Regions from separate parts of the Undibacterium sp. WLX3042 genome, predicted to be linked through region 2. Evidence: predicted binding sites of a transcription regulator. Region 2 holds the regulator's gene; each other region holds the start of a gene.
What was found. Region 2 encodes LexA, which represses DNA repair genes until DNA is damaged. Its sites were predicted from a motif close to ACTGTATNNNNATACAGT; they were not measured.
Positions count from the first base shown of each region.

Region 1: a site for LexA is predicted at 2,101-2,118, ahead of imuA (translesion DNA synthesis-associated protein ImuA). Genes of this name have one in related genera too.
Region 3: a site for LexA is predicted at 2,443-2,460, ahead of dinB (DNA polymerase IV). Genes of this name have one in related genera too.

Region 1 covers NZ_CP186698.1:2,568,123-2,572,383, forward strand. Annotated here, with positions in the region: gene ACPAOP_RS11610 (Pls/PosA family non-ribosomal peptide synthetase) at 1-736, shown strand, start outside; gene ACPAOP_RS11615 (4'-phosphopantetheinyl transferase family protein) at 737-1,372, shown strand; gene ACPAOP_RS11620 (hypothetical protein) at 1,517-1,744, opposite strand; gene imuA (translesion DNA synthesis-associated protein ImuA) at 2,135-2,914, shown strand; gene ACPAOP_RS11630 (Y-family DNA polymerase) at 2,997-4,261, shown strand, end outside.
Region 2 covers NZ_CP186698.1:2,182,550-2,186,810, forward strand. Annotated here, with positions in the region: gene ACPAOP_RS09930 (replicative DNA helicase) at 1-424, opposite strand, end outside; gene rplI (50S ribosomal protein L9) at 588-1,040, opposite strand; gene rpsR (30S ribosomal protein S18) at 1,067-1,351, opposite strand; gene priB (primosomal replication protein N) at 1,361-1,660, opposite strand; gene rpsF (30S ribosomal protein S6) at 1,695-2,063, opposite strand; gene lexA (transcriptional repressor LexA) at 2,297-2,953, shown strand; gene lon (endopeptidase La) at 3,019-4,261, opposite strand, start outside.
Region 3 covers NZ_CP186698.1:1,234,193-1,238,453, forward strand. Annotated here, with positions in the region: gene ACPAOP_RS05570 (PAS domain-containing sensor histidine kinase) at 1-1,749, opposite strand, end outside; gene ACPAOP_RS05575 (thioredoxin family protein) at 1,874-2,353, opposite strand; gene dinB (DNA polymerase IV) at 2,626-3,804, shown strand; gene ACPAOP_RS05585 (YbdK family carboxylate-amine ligase) at 3,834-4,261, opposite strand, start outside.

The DNA.
Region 1 (4,261 bases), 390 kb from region 2:
GCCGGCACGCGAAGAGGTCAAAGGTTTTCCTGAAAGTTTAACGTTCAAGCCTTCAGTGATGCGACGCATAGGACGCACGCTGGTTGAAACTTTCCGGATTATTGCACCACACGCGATGGTGATTGCCGTTGGTTACACCGTCGTTCTTGACCTGATGCCGCTCGCGGGGGAAGACCGTTGGGCAGAAGTGCTGTATTACCTGGTAGCCTCAGGCTTGCTGTATGGAGTCGGCAGTTTTGTCTTTGTACTGGTGTTGAAATGGCTGCTGATTTTCCGCTACAAGAAAGCCAGCGTCCCCATGTGGACACCATTTGTCTGGTTATCGGAAGGTATTACGAATTTATACGAAGGGATTGCTGTACCGAATTTCATGCGCTATCTGCGTGGTACGCCTTGGTTACCGCTAGCATTCAATCTGCTTGGCTGCAAAATTGGTCGCGGTGTGTATATGGACACAACCGATATTACCGAGTTTGATTGCGTCAGCATTGGCGACCACAGCGAAATCAATGCTCTCGCCTGCCCGCAAACCCATTTGTTTGAAGATCGCGTCATGAAAATTGATCATGTCAGCATCGGTGAACGTGTTTACATGGGGCCGCGCAGTGCCGTGTTGTATAGCGCGGTTGTCGGTAATGATGCAAGCCTGGGGGCACTGACGCTGGTGATGAAAGGGGAGTTTATTCCTGCGAATTCGCATTGGCGCGGTTGCCCGGCCGCGATGACAGGTAAATAAATGCAAAAGCTAGCAGACATGCAAGGTATACGTCTGCCAGCTTTTGCTGTGTTTAACTGGGAAACACAGCGCTGGTCTGCTCTCGATTATTTCAGGCAACAGTCCAATGTGGTGATCGGACTGTCTTTCCCACCAAATCTTCAGCGCGAAACCGCCAGGCAACAATTGCATCTCGCCATCACCGAATTACTGATGCAGGCATTTTCCAGCGCAGCGGAAGAGATACGGCTGATACGTGTCGCAGGTAGCAAACTGCAATGCTTCATCGCTACACAAGAAGTTTTTATTTCCGTCAGCCATGAACCTGGCTTATCGTTGGCCGCGATCAGTCAGAAACAGCAGCCGGGTATCGATCTGATGGCAGTAAAGGCTATGGATGACTGGCAGGATATTGCCGGTATCTATTTCAGTCCTCAGCAAATCGCAGCACTACAACAGGTGCAAGATGGTGAACGCGCAACGCTGTTTGCGCATTACTGGACAATGATGGAAGCGCGTTTTAAATGTGCTGGCATTGCCATAACAGAGTACGACGACCACGTTCAGCAACAGATGGCATCGGTTTTAAAAGATGCTCAAATCTATGCGCTGGCATTGCCTGTTGGCTATATCGGCACGCTGATATTGCGCCCCTGATCATTTCCCCAGCCTTACCTGCAAGGCTACTGCTCAGGCTGTTGCGCTTGCTGATACTGCTGCCCTAAAGTATGCGCAAGCAATAACAAAAATAGCAAAATCAGGCGTACATATTGCGAAGCATAAGGCGCGAATCCTCAGCGCTTACCAGTTTGCCTTGGACAAAATAATCAGCCATTTCTTGCAGAACAAAATTTCCAGATGTCCTGGCTGTACACCTGTGGAGCAATCCAATACGGGATTGACGTAATAAGCACGCTGTCTGTAATCGCGGCAGACGAATATCTCACGACGGCCTAAGCGCAGTAAAAAAGAAGTTGGCGACAATTGCAGACTGAAACGCGTATCAAAAGACTGATCGAGGTATGCCATAAATGAATCTCCGGGTTGGTTATAAAGGCAGTTCATACTTTTTTCTGACCCTTGAAGCGCAGAGCATTTCCGGTTACTACAAAAAATAATGAACTACCTTGTTACAAAAAAGATCGCGAAGGACATCATCGACTGCATCGTTCAGTGAGGCTTTCATTCATCACTGACTCATCGTTTGTCCATGGAAAGCACTTTAACATAAGATACTGTATGTGCAATCAGTATATTTAAAAGTGTCGCAAACTTTCCACTGCCGAGAAATCTGTATATCCCCGCAAAGCATTATCTGGCTTCACTTTCCAGCGATATTGCAGCTACGTCTGAAAAACTATTGCAGTTCAGATAGTCTGATTTATACTGTACGTATAATCAGTATAAATTTATTTTGGCATGAATAAGAATACGCAAATCCCTGTTTTGAATGGCCTACAAGACCTGCACCCCGCACTCTGGCGAGCATCGCAACTCGCGCACGGCGTGGCAAAAACAGTGGCAAGCGGCTACATAGCTCTGAACCGGGAGTTGCCGGATAGCGGCTGGCCATTAGGTCAGCTGACAGAGATACTGACCGAACAAGCAGGCACAGCAGAGTTACGACTGTTATTACCGGCAATAAAAAAAATGGGCGCCCGCCCGCTTGCTTTGCTGGCACCCCCCTACACACCGCAAGTCACGGCTTTATTGAGTCAGCAATTGTGCTCATCGCAATTACTGTGGGTAGCGTGCGATAAACATGCAGACAGTTTGTGGGCTGCGGAGCAAATATTACGGCATGGCAGTTGCGGTACCTTGCTATTCTGGCAGCCGCAGATACGCACCGAGGCATTGCGACGACTGCATCTGGCAGCACAAGCCTCTGAGACTTTGTTTTGTCTGATACGACCTTTACGTGCGGCAGCCTCTGCATCGCCTGCACCTCTGCGTGTCAGCGTGCGGCCGACAGCATTTGGTTTGCAAGTGCATTTACTTAAACGACGCGGGGCATTGCGCGAGGCACCTTTGCCTTTGTATTTACCTGATCACCCGTATCTCAATCCGCATCTCAATCCCTATATCAGCCCGCGTGCACCGGAAATCTCACCTTCTATACCTGTCGAGACCACATCTGTCCGGCACAAAGTTTCCGCTGTTTTTCACAATCATCTGCAAGCTAAGCATGCATCTGAGTGATGCAAAAGGCTGAAGTATGACTGCCCCCTTCCTTTCGCGACATGAGCGAAAAATCAGTGTAAATGCAGATGCAAATACAGAAATGTCGTCAGGCAGATCGCACAAACTCGCAACAGCCAGTAAGTCAGCTGGACCACCGCAGCTCTGGATTGCGGTGCATTTCCCTTTGCTGGAGCTGGATGTGTTTTTACCGTACTGGCAGCGACGCAGAGAAGATCACGGCAGCGTCGTCTTACAACAAAACCGCGTGACAGCGATGTCTGAAACTGCGCAACAGGCTGGCGTACGCGCAGGCATGCGGCGTGGCGGCGTTTTCATGTTGTTACCAACGGCAAAGTTGTTTCAGCGGGATTTAGTCAGACAAAAAAATGCCTTAGAGGCTGCAGCCCTCGCCTTGTTGCGATATACGCCGCAGGTGGCCATCGCAGAAGAAGCCACCATCGTGCTAGATATCGGTGCCAGTTTGCGTCTGTTCGGTGGCTTGCGGGCATTACGTCAGCATGTACGGCAAACCATGGAAATACTGGGTTTGCATACCACCATTGCCTGCGCCCCGTTTGCCAAAGCCGCCTGCATACTGGCGCGTGATGCGGCCCGCCAGCACAAATCCGGCGCGCAGTGTTTACATCCGCAGCGCTTGCCCACCCGGCTGAATGGGCTGCCAGTCAGTCTGCTGATACATGCCCGTCCCTGTCTGGAATTATTGCAAGGGTTGGCATGTCACACACTTTTTCATCTGCAACAACTGCCGCGCGCTGGTGTGCAACGCCGTTTTGGTAAAGCCTTGCTGGATGAGCTGGATCAGGTCTATGGCAGGCAGAGCACTTTATTCACCTGGGTCGTGGCAGCGCCGCGATTCCATGCCAGCCTGGAATTGCCCGACAGGCTGGAGCGCAGCGATATGATATTGACGTATTGCCATAGCCTGCTCAGGCAATTAAGCGGCTGGCTCAGTGTGCATCGTCTCGCTGTGAAGCAAATCCGCCTGCAGTTGCAGCATGAGCGCGGTCGTCAGGCGGTCGCGCCAAGCATATTGAACATCGTTATGGCTGAAGCTTGCTGGCAAGACGCGCATTTGCTGCCACTGCTCAAAGAAAAGTTAGCGCAATTCAGCCTGCCATCGGCTGTGATTGCGCTGGTGCTGGAAGCCCCGGAAACAGTCGCACTGGATGTGCAAAGCGAATCCTTATTTCCCGAACCGGGAGGCAAGCCGGAAGACCATCAGCGTTTGCTGGCCTTGCTGGTGGCCCGGCTGGGCGAGGATCATGTCTTGCAAGCCGCGCCACTGGCTGATCACCGGCCTGAAATTGCGAATCAATGGATATCGGTCATGCAAAAACGCCCGGC
Region 2 (4,261 bases):
CTTCCTTACCCTGAGGATTGAAAGCATTACCAGCAATTTCATCTGAAACAGTAATCAATTTGCGTAACACTCCGCGATCACGTACGATTTCTGCGTAACGGCGGATATTTGCTGCCGACGGCGTGTTTTGCGCCAGCGCATTCAGATAGGTAAGGCCGCCCGCCTCTTCTGCCTTGCCCATACCATTCAGCGCTTCGTAGACAGTAATCACGTCAGCCGGCCTCGAAGAATTAATCAGTTTGACAATGCACTGAAAAATAATTCTGTGATCATAGCGATAGAAATCCTCTTCACCGATAAAGTCTGCAATACGATCCCATGCAGCGTTATCAAGTAAAAGACCACCGAGAACAGACTGCTCTGCCTCAATGGAATGGGGGGGGACGCGGATTGCATCAAGTTGTGGATCAGTAGCGGCTTTCATGGCGCGCATTATACCTGCTAAATAGAATTACAAATAAAGACCGTCAATGACAAAGTACGGTGTGTACAACAAAATAAAAATACAAAATTATTTATATAATTTACGCTCAAAATAAAAAAAGCCGGGGAAACCCCGGCTTTTAAAATTTTTAGCTGACAGCTGATTAAGCGTGCTCGCCAACAACGGAAACGTTCACGTTAACAACAACGTCAGTGTGCAGAGCAACAGAAACAGCATGATCACCTGTTGTTTTCAATGGACCTTGTGGCATACGCACTTGAGCTTTTTCTACAGTGAAACCGGCTTTAGTCAGCGCTTCAGCGATGTCAAAATTAGTCACGGAGCCGAACAAACGACCATCAACACCAGATTTTTGAGAAATCTGGACTGTAGAGCCTTCCAGTTTCTCTCCTTGCGCCTGAGCTGCCGCCAGTTTCGCTGCAGCTGCTTTTTCCAGTTCTGCGCGCTTCGCTTCAAATTCAGCGATTGCAGTTGCAGTCGCACGACGAGCCATGCGCTGTGGAATCAAAAAGTTACGTGCATAACCATCTTTAACACGAACTACATCACCAAGATTGCCGAGATTAACGACTTTATCCATCAGAATAACTTGCATATTTTTCTCCTAATACCTGTCGTCAATTACGCTGTGTGCAGATCAGTGTATGGCAGCAACGCTAAGTAGCGTGCGCGCTTGATCGCTGTATCAACTTGACGTTGGTACAGTGCTTTAGTACCTGTCAGACGTGCTGGCATAATTTTGCCGTTTTCTTGCACGAAATCTTTCAGTGTGTCGATATCTTTGTAATCAACTTTTTCTACATGTGCTGCTGTGAAGCGGCAGAATTTTTTACGCTTGAACAAAGGGTTTTGTTGTTGACGCTTTTGCTTCAATTTGCTTTTATCAAATTTTTTACCGAATGCCATTTTTGGCTCCTAATCTAGTAAATGTGCCTGTATTTCACTGATATGAAATACCAGACTTTTGCTGTTGCGATTTTTGCGTGCTAAAAAACCTGTGAATGCAATCTCAACATCTAAAGGCAACTCATTGAATGTTCCTGAAATGTCACCGGCAGCCTGTGCCGGAATTTCAAATTCAACCAATCGCCCTGTTCCGGCTTCCACCTGCTGAGAACTGTGCATCAGTATCGCAGACGCTATCGGTATCCCAGCCGGCGTGTACCGTATCACTGATTTCTCTAAGATACGTGCCTTCACTGTCAGTTGATTCACTGTTTTTTATACGACCTTTTTCAAATCAAATGAATTAAGCAGCTGGTGCTTCGACGCGTTGCGCTTTAGCTGCGTCTTCTTTTTGAACAGCTTTCATCATTGGAGATGGTGCTGTTTCAGCTTTTTTCATTTTGACTGTCAGGTGACGCAGAACGGCATCATTGAATTTGAATGCTGTTTCCAGCTCAAGCAATGTTTCTGCATCGCACTCAATGTTCATGCAAACATAATGTGCTTTAGCCAGTTTTTGAATCATGTAAGCCAATTGACGGCGGCCCCAGTCTTCAACACGGTGAACCTGACCACCGCGTGCAACAACGCTAGCTTTGTAACGTTCGATCATCGCAGGAACTTGCTCGCTTTGATCGGGATGTACAATAAATACGATTTCATAATGACGCATATATTCTCCTTGTGGACAATAAAAATAGCCTGCCTCGGCGTCAAGACGAGTGCAGGAAGAGGAAAGCCGACGATGATAGCGCACTTTTTCGTTTTATTCAATCAATTCGGCGCATGGGAACTTTGGCGGCGCAAGATTACATATAATCATAAAATTTTCTTGCACTTCGCATCTTACTGTATAAAAATACAGACTGTTCTTATATACAGCGTAATGACTTACGTTTACACAAAATGCTTAAGCTGACAGCCCGACAAGAGCAGATCCTGAATTTAATCAAAGATGCCATTCAAAATACAGGCTTTCCACCAACACGCGCTGAAATAGCCTCAGAACTAGGCTTTCGATCAACGAACGCTGCCGAGGAGCATCTGCAAGCACTTGCGAGAAAAGGCGTCATCGAAATAGCTCCAGGAACATCACGCGGCATACGCCTGCTGGAATCAGAGTTATCGAGCCACATTACAGGTCAGCAAACCGCTTCAATGCAAGCCGCACTGCACCAAATCAGCCTGCCACTGGTTGGTCGCGTCGCCGCCGGATCTCCAATACTCGCCTCCGAACACATCGAAACCAGTTACCAGGTCGATCCTGCACTGTTCTCGGCAAAGCCGGATTTCCTACTGAAAGTCCGCGGCATGTCTATGCGGGATGCGGGGATTCTTGATGGCGATCTTTTGGCGGTAAAGAAGACTGACGTCGCGCGAAACGGACAAGTCGTTGTCGCAAGAATTGGTGATGACGTCACAGTTAAGCGCTACAAAAAAACCGGGAATTCGGTTGAATTAATTCCCGAAAATCCTGACTATTCAACAATCAGAGTCAGTGAAAACGAAGAGAATTTCTCATTGGAAGGGCTGGCTGTCGGACTCATGCGGAACTGGGTCTGAAACACAGCGAGATTTAATAAAAAAAAGCGCCCGGAAATTCGGGCGCTTTTTTATTGAGGAAAATATTAATGTTTCATCACTGCAAGATCAGCCTGAGGCTCAGCTGATCCTGCTGCAACGGGAATCTCCGCATCCACCAGAGGTTCAGGCTGTCGTTCTAAAGCAACTTCTAACACTTTATCTATCCAACGCACGGGGATAATTTCCAGTTTGTTTTTAACATTATCCGGAATCTCAGCAAGATCTTTTGCATTTTCTTCTGGAATTAAAACTGTTTTAATCCCACCGCGATGTGCAGCCAGCAATTTCTCTTTCAGACCACCGATCGGCAGAACCTCACCACGCAACGTAATCTCGCCAGTCATTGCAACATCCGCTCTTACCGGGATTCCGGTAAACACAGAAACCAGCGCTGTTGTCATCGCAATACCAGCCGAAGGACCATCCTTTGGCGTTGCCCCTTCAGGCACGTGAATGTGAATATCACTCTTCTCAAAAACGTCCGCCTTGATGCCCAAACGCTGAGCACGGCTGCGCACCACCGTGCGTGCAGCTTCGATCGACTCCTTCATGACGTCACCAAGCGTACCGGTACGTATGACACCACCTTTACCAGGCATCGACACCGCCTCAATCGTCAGAAGATCGCCACCGACTTCCGTCCATGCCAGACCGACAACCTGACCGATTTGGTTATCTTTTACCGCAACACCGAAATCGTAACGGCGAACCCCCAGGTATTTATCCAGATTTTTAGAGGTAATAGTCGCCTTTTTCTCGCTCTTCTTCAGCAACAGCATTTTGACTACTTTACGGCAAATTTTGGAAATTTCACGCTCCAGAGAACGAACGCCAGCCTCCCTCGTGTAGTAACGAATAATGTCTCTGATTGCACTTTCTGCGACTGCGATTTCCGCCTCTTTCAGCCCATTATTTTTAATCTGCTTTGGCAGCAAATAACGTTGAGCAATACTGGTTTTTTCGTCTTCGGTGTAACCGGAAAGGCGGATCACCTCCATCCTATCCAGCAAAGCCGGAGGAATGTTGTAAGAGTTCGACGTCGCCACAAACATCACATCAGACAGATCGAAATCAACCTCGATGTAATGATCTGAGAAAGTATGATTTTGCTCGGGATCCAGCACCTCCAGCAATGCTGAAGAAGGATCACCGCGGAAATCCGCCCCCATTTTATCGACTTCATCTAACAAAAACAGAGGATTACGAACACCAACCTTGGCGAGACTCTGCAAAATTTTGCCCGGCATCGAGCCGATATAAGTACGCCGATGCCCACGGATTTCAGCC
Region 3 (4,261 bases), 950 kb from region 2:
GACGCCGGATTCCAGCAAACCGAGTGAGCCGCGTATCGAAGTCAGCGGCGTACGCAGTTCGTGACTGACCACCGAGACAAATTCGGTCTTGAGCTGATTGATCCGCTGCCGTTCACTGATGTCCATGACAAAAACGACCCACTCACGCGGCGAATTTTCCAGATAACCCAGACCCACCAGCACGGGTATGGCGGAACCATCGGCACGCCGCAGCATGACTTCAAACGGCGAGGTGGTACCGGTGCTGAGCATTTCGGTGTATGCCTGATGCACCAGATACTGATCCGGTTCTGATAACACGACCCGCCACAGAAACTGCTCTGCCAGCAGATGTTCACGTGTGTATCCGGACATCTGACAAAACATGCGGTTGACATCCGTCAGCCTGGGACCGTCACTGCCATACAAAATACCGATCAGGCTGGAATTCATGATGCGCTGCAAGCGGCTTTCGCTTTCGCGCAGCGCATCAAGGGTCTGGCGCTGTCCGGTAATGTCTTCGACCATCCAGACCGCACCCTGTTCATAGGATTCGGCCGGCAGTGCCCGTCCGGCAACCCGGGCCATGAAGGATTCGCCATTGGCGCGGCGCAGATACCATTCCAGCTCTACCAGTTCATCCGCAATCAGGCTGGGTATGACCGCTTCACTGAATGAACGGTAGTCGTCATCGTCATGGTACAGAAACGTGGTTCTGATTCCTATCATCGATTGCGCATCTGGGAAGCGGCATAATTCTGCGAGCGCATCATTGGCGCGGATGATGACGCCTTTGCTGACGAACATAATGCCCACCGGTGCATTGGCGATCAGGATTTCCAGTTCGCGCGCCAGTTCCTTATAGCGGGCATTATTCGATCGCAACAATTCCTGATTCAGACGTAATTGCTCTTCCGTGCGTTTGCGTTCCGTAATGTCGATATGGGTGCCGACAATACGAACAGCACGTTGATTTTCATCCCATTCAACGGCGGCCCCCAGCGACATAATCCAGCGCCATTCACCGGCACGGTTTTTCTGCCGGAACTCGGCGTGGTAATCGGTTTTTCCTTTGGACGCAAAATGAGTCCGATAGGCATTTCTGACAGCATCTACATCATCCGGATGGATACTGTGTTTCCAGAAGTAATCCCAGAATGCAAACGGATCGGCAAACTCGTCGATCGAGTGTTCGATCATGTTGCTGTATTCGGGGCTGAAGGTGGCGGCGCCGGTGTTCAGATTGATGTCGTACAAACCCTGATTTGACGCCTGCATCACGAGGCGTCGCTGTTGTTCGGCGGTGATTAAATTCTGTTCAGTTTTTTTACTCCGGGTCTGATCCATGAAACAGCCGTGCCACAGCAGACTGCCATCTTCCTGGCGTTCCGGGCTGGCCTCGCCCGCCATCCAGCGTTCCTCTCCATTCCTGAGAACGATGCGGAATTCATGCGTCCACAGACGCAGGTCTTTCGCAGCGGTACGCACGCTGAGCATGAATGCAGGCAGATCTGCCGGATGGACTTTGCTGAACAGAATATTGATGTCTGCGCACAGTTCCGCCGCACTAAATTCAAACAAGCGTTCGACCGCATCGCTCGCGTAATTGAAACAAAAGCGTTCGTCTGAAAAACGCTGATACTGGAAAAAGACTGCCGGCAGAAAGCGCGAAAAATTATTCAGCAAGGTCTGACTGGCCTGCAGCGCTCTCAGCTCTGCTGCCCTGATCTCTGCAGCAAGCGGATTCGGTGGCGGTGGTGTGACAGACATCTGCTTGCTTAAAAATAGACAGAAAAAACGGACAGAAAAAAGGGGCGATCAACGTAAAACCGCTATTCTGCCCCTGACCGGCAACGCCGGCGATGCATGTCTCAGATGACAGCCGCAGTTGTGATTAAGGGTGCTGCGTCACGATCTGATTGAAGAAATCATACACGCCTTGTTCACTCATTTTGCGCGCATTTGATAATTCGCCACCTTTAGAGGCAAATAAGACACTGTTATCTGCTTTTAATACGACAGCAGCAGGAATACCTTTTTTAATCGGATTGCCGTAACTGTTTGCCAGCGTCAGGTTTTTATCAAACTGACCGACGTCCACTTTCACCACGATGAATTTACTGGCGATCAGCGCAGCGCTTTGTCCTTGCATAGAGCGGTCGAGCTCCAGACAATCCTTGCACCAGTTCGCACCGAAAATCACCAGCACTTTTTTGTTGCTGGCCTGTGCCTGTGTCAGTGCCCTGGCGACTGCGGCGGGCGCGTCGGCGGTTTCATCATATGGCCTGGCAACGTCAGCATGTGCAAGGTTGAACGCAAGACCAATAGCGCACGCGGAAATGAGTCTGGAGAGAAAGGAGAAAGTTTTTTTCATGCTGAAGCAGGAGGAAAGGAAAATTCTCAGATAGTGACGTAATTTTTGCGCTTTGTCATCGCTGATCTGGCGCAAAAAAGGTGTAATTAACTGTATGTTTATACAGTTTTGTGACAAAAAACGGATAAAATAGACATATTCAGAACAATGATACGCAGGCTCAAAATTTCATTCATTGAGATTTCAATCAATGTATCCCGTACAGGAAAATCAGATGTCCGGGTTACTGACGTCTTGTCCATCGCAGATGCAACCTTCTTCCTATTGTCATTATGACGCCGACTTCAACGCTGAATCCTGAGTTGATTCATACGCGCCGCATTGCGCATTTAGATATGGATGCATTTTATGCATCCGTAGAGCTGTTGCGTTATCCGGAACTGAAAGGGCATTCGGTTGTGATCGGCGGGCGTCAGGAGTATGCGCCTATCGTTGATGCAGATGGCAGTCGCCGGTTTTTTTACCTGAAAAATTATGCGGGCCGTGGTGTTGCGACCACCTCTACATATGAAGCGCGCGCACTTGGTGTTTTTTCTGCGATGGGTCTGATGAAAGCGGCGCAATTAGCCCCGGATGCGTTTTTATTGCCAGCGAATTTTGATGCTTATCGCCATTATTCGAGGTTGTTTAAAAATGCCGTTGCCAGTATCGCGCCTGAGATTGAAGACCGGGGTATCGATGAAATCTATATTGATTTGAGCAGCATTCCTGAAGAATCGGCGACGCTCGCTGCAAGAATTAAACAAGCGGTCGTCGCGGCAACGGGCTTGTCCTGCTCAATTTGTGTCGCACCGAACAAGTTACTGGCCAAGATCGGTTCCGAGTTAGACAAACCCAATGGTTTGACGATTTTACATGAGGCCGATATCCCGCAACGGATATGGCCTTTACCTGTAAAGAAAATAAATGGCATCGGCCCAAAAGCGGCGGAACAGTTGCTGCGCCTGAATATCGTCACCATCGGGCAATTGGCTGATGCAGATCCAGAGTTGCTGCAGAATACCTTCGGGCGAAATTATGCGCTATGGTTGTATAACAGTGCGCGCGGTATCGACGAGCGGGAAATCACGACAAGTTCGGCCCCTAAAGTGATTAGTCGTGAGACGACTTTTGAGCGTGACTTGCATGCACATCGTGATCGCGAAACGCTGTCGGTCATCTTTACCGATCTCTGTAAACGTGTGAGCAATGATCTCAGAAATAAAGGCTATGTCTGTCGCACGATAGGCATCAAGGTCCGGTATGCGGATTTCCGCATTGCGACCCGGGACATCCGATTGCCAGCGACAACGGCAAGCGCAGAAGTGATCCGCCGGTATGCCGGTGAGTGTGTACGCCGCTTACCTTTGGATCAAAAACTGCGATTGCTCGGCGTGAAGGCCAGCAATTTATCTAAAGCTGGAGCAGATGAAGACAAAACAAAGCAATTGCAAATTGATTTGTTCAACTGATCATCGTCACCTATTCGGATGTATGCGCATCAGACGGCCTGACGAAAGCGCTGTATTGCGGCATTGACCACTCCCTCTGTACTGCCACTTTCATCATATTGATGACGAAGATAATGGGCGTCGTTGCCTTCATGCGTAATTTGTTCCAAATGCGAGAGTGCTTCCTGGCTGCCGAGCGTTGCAGCATAAGGTTCCATGCGTCGCAGACTGGTTAAAATGTCTTCGCGTAATGAACAACCGACATAAGTCTTAGGATGCACCACGGTTCCGTCGAGGCCGAAGCGGCATGCCTGGAAGCGGTTATAGTTGTAGACAAGGTAGTCGTCTTCTTCGGGCGCTGCTTCGCGTTTTTCTAACAAATAGGCGCATAGCATTTGCAGATAGGCGGCCAATGCTGCTGCCCGTTCCACTGTCAGCGGTGTATCGCAGACGCGGAGTTCTATCGTTCCGTATTCAG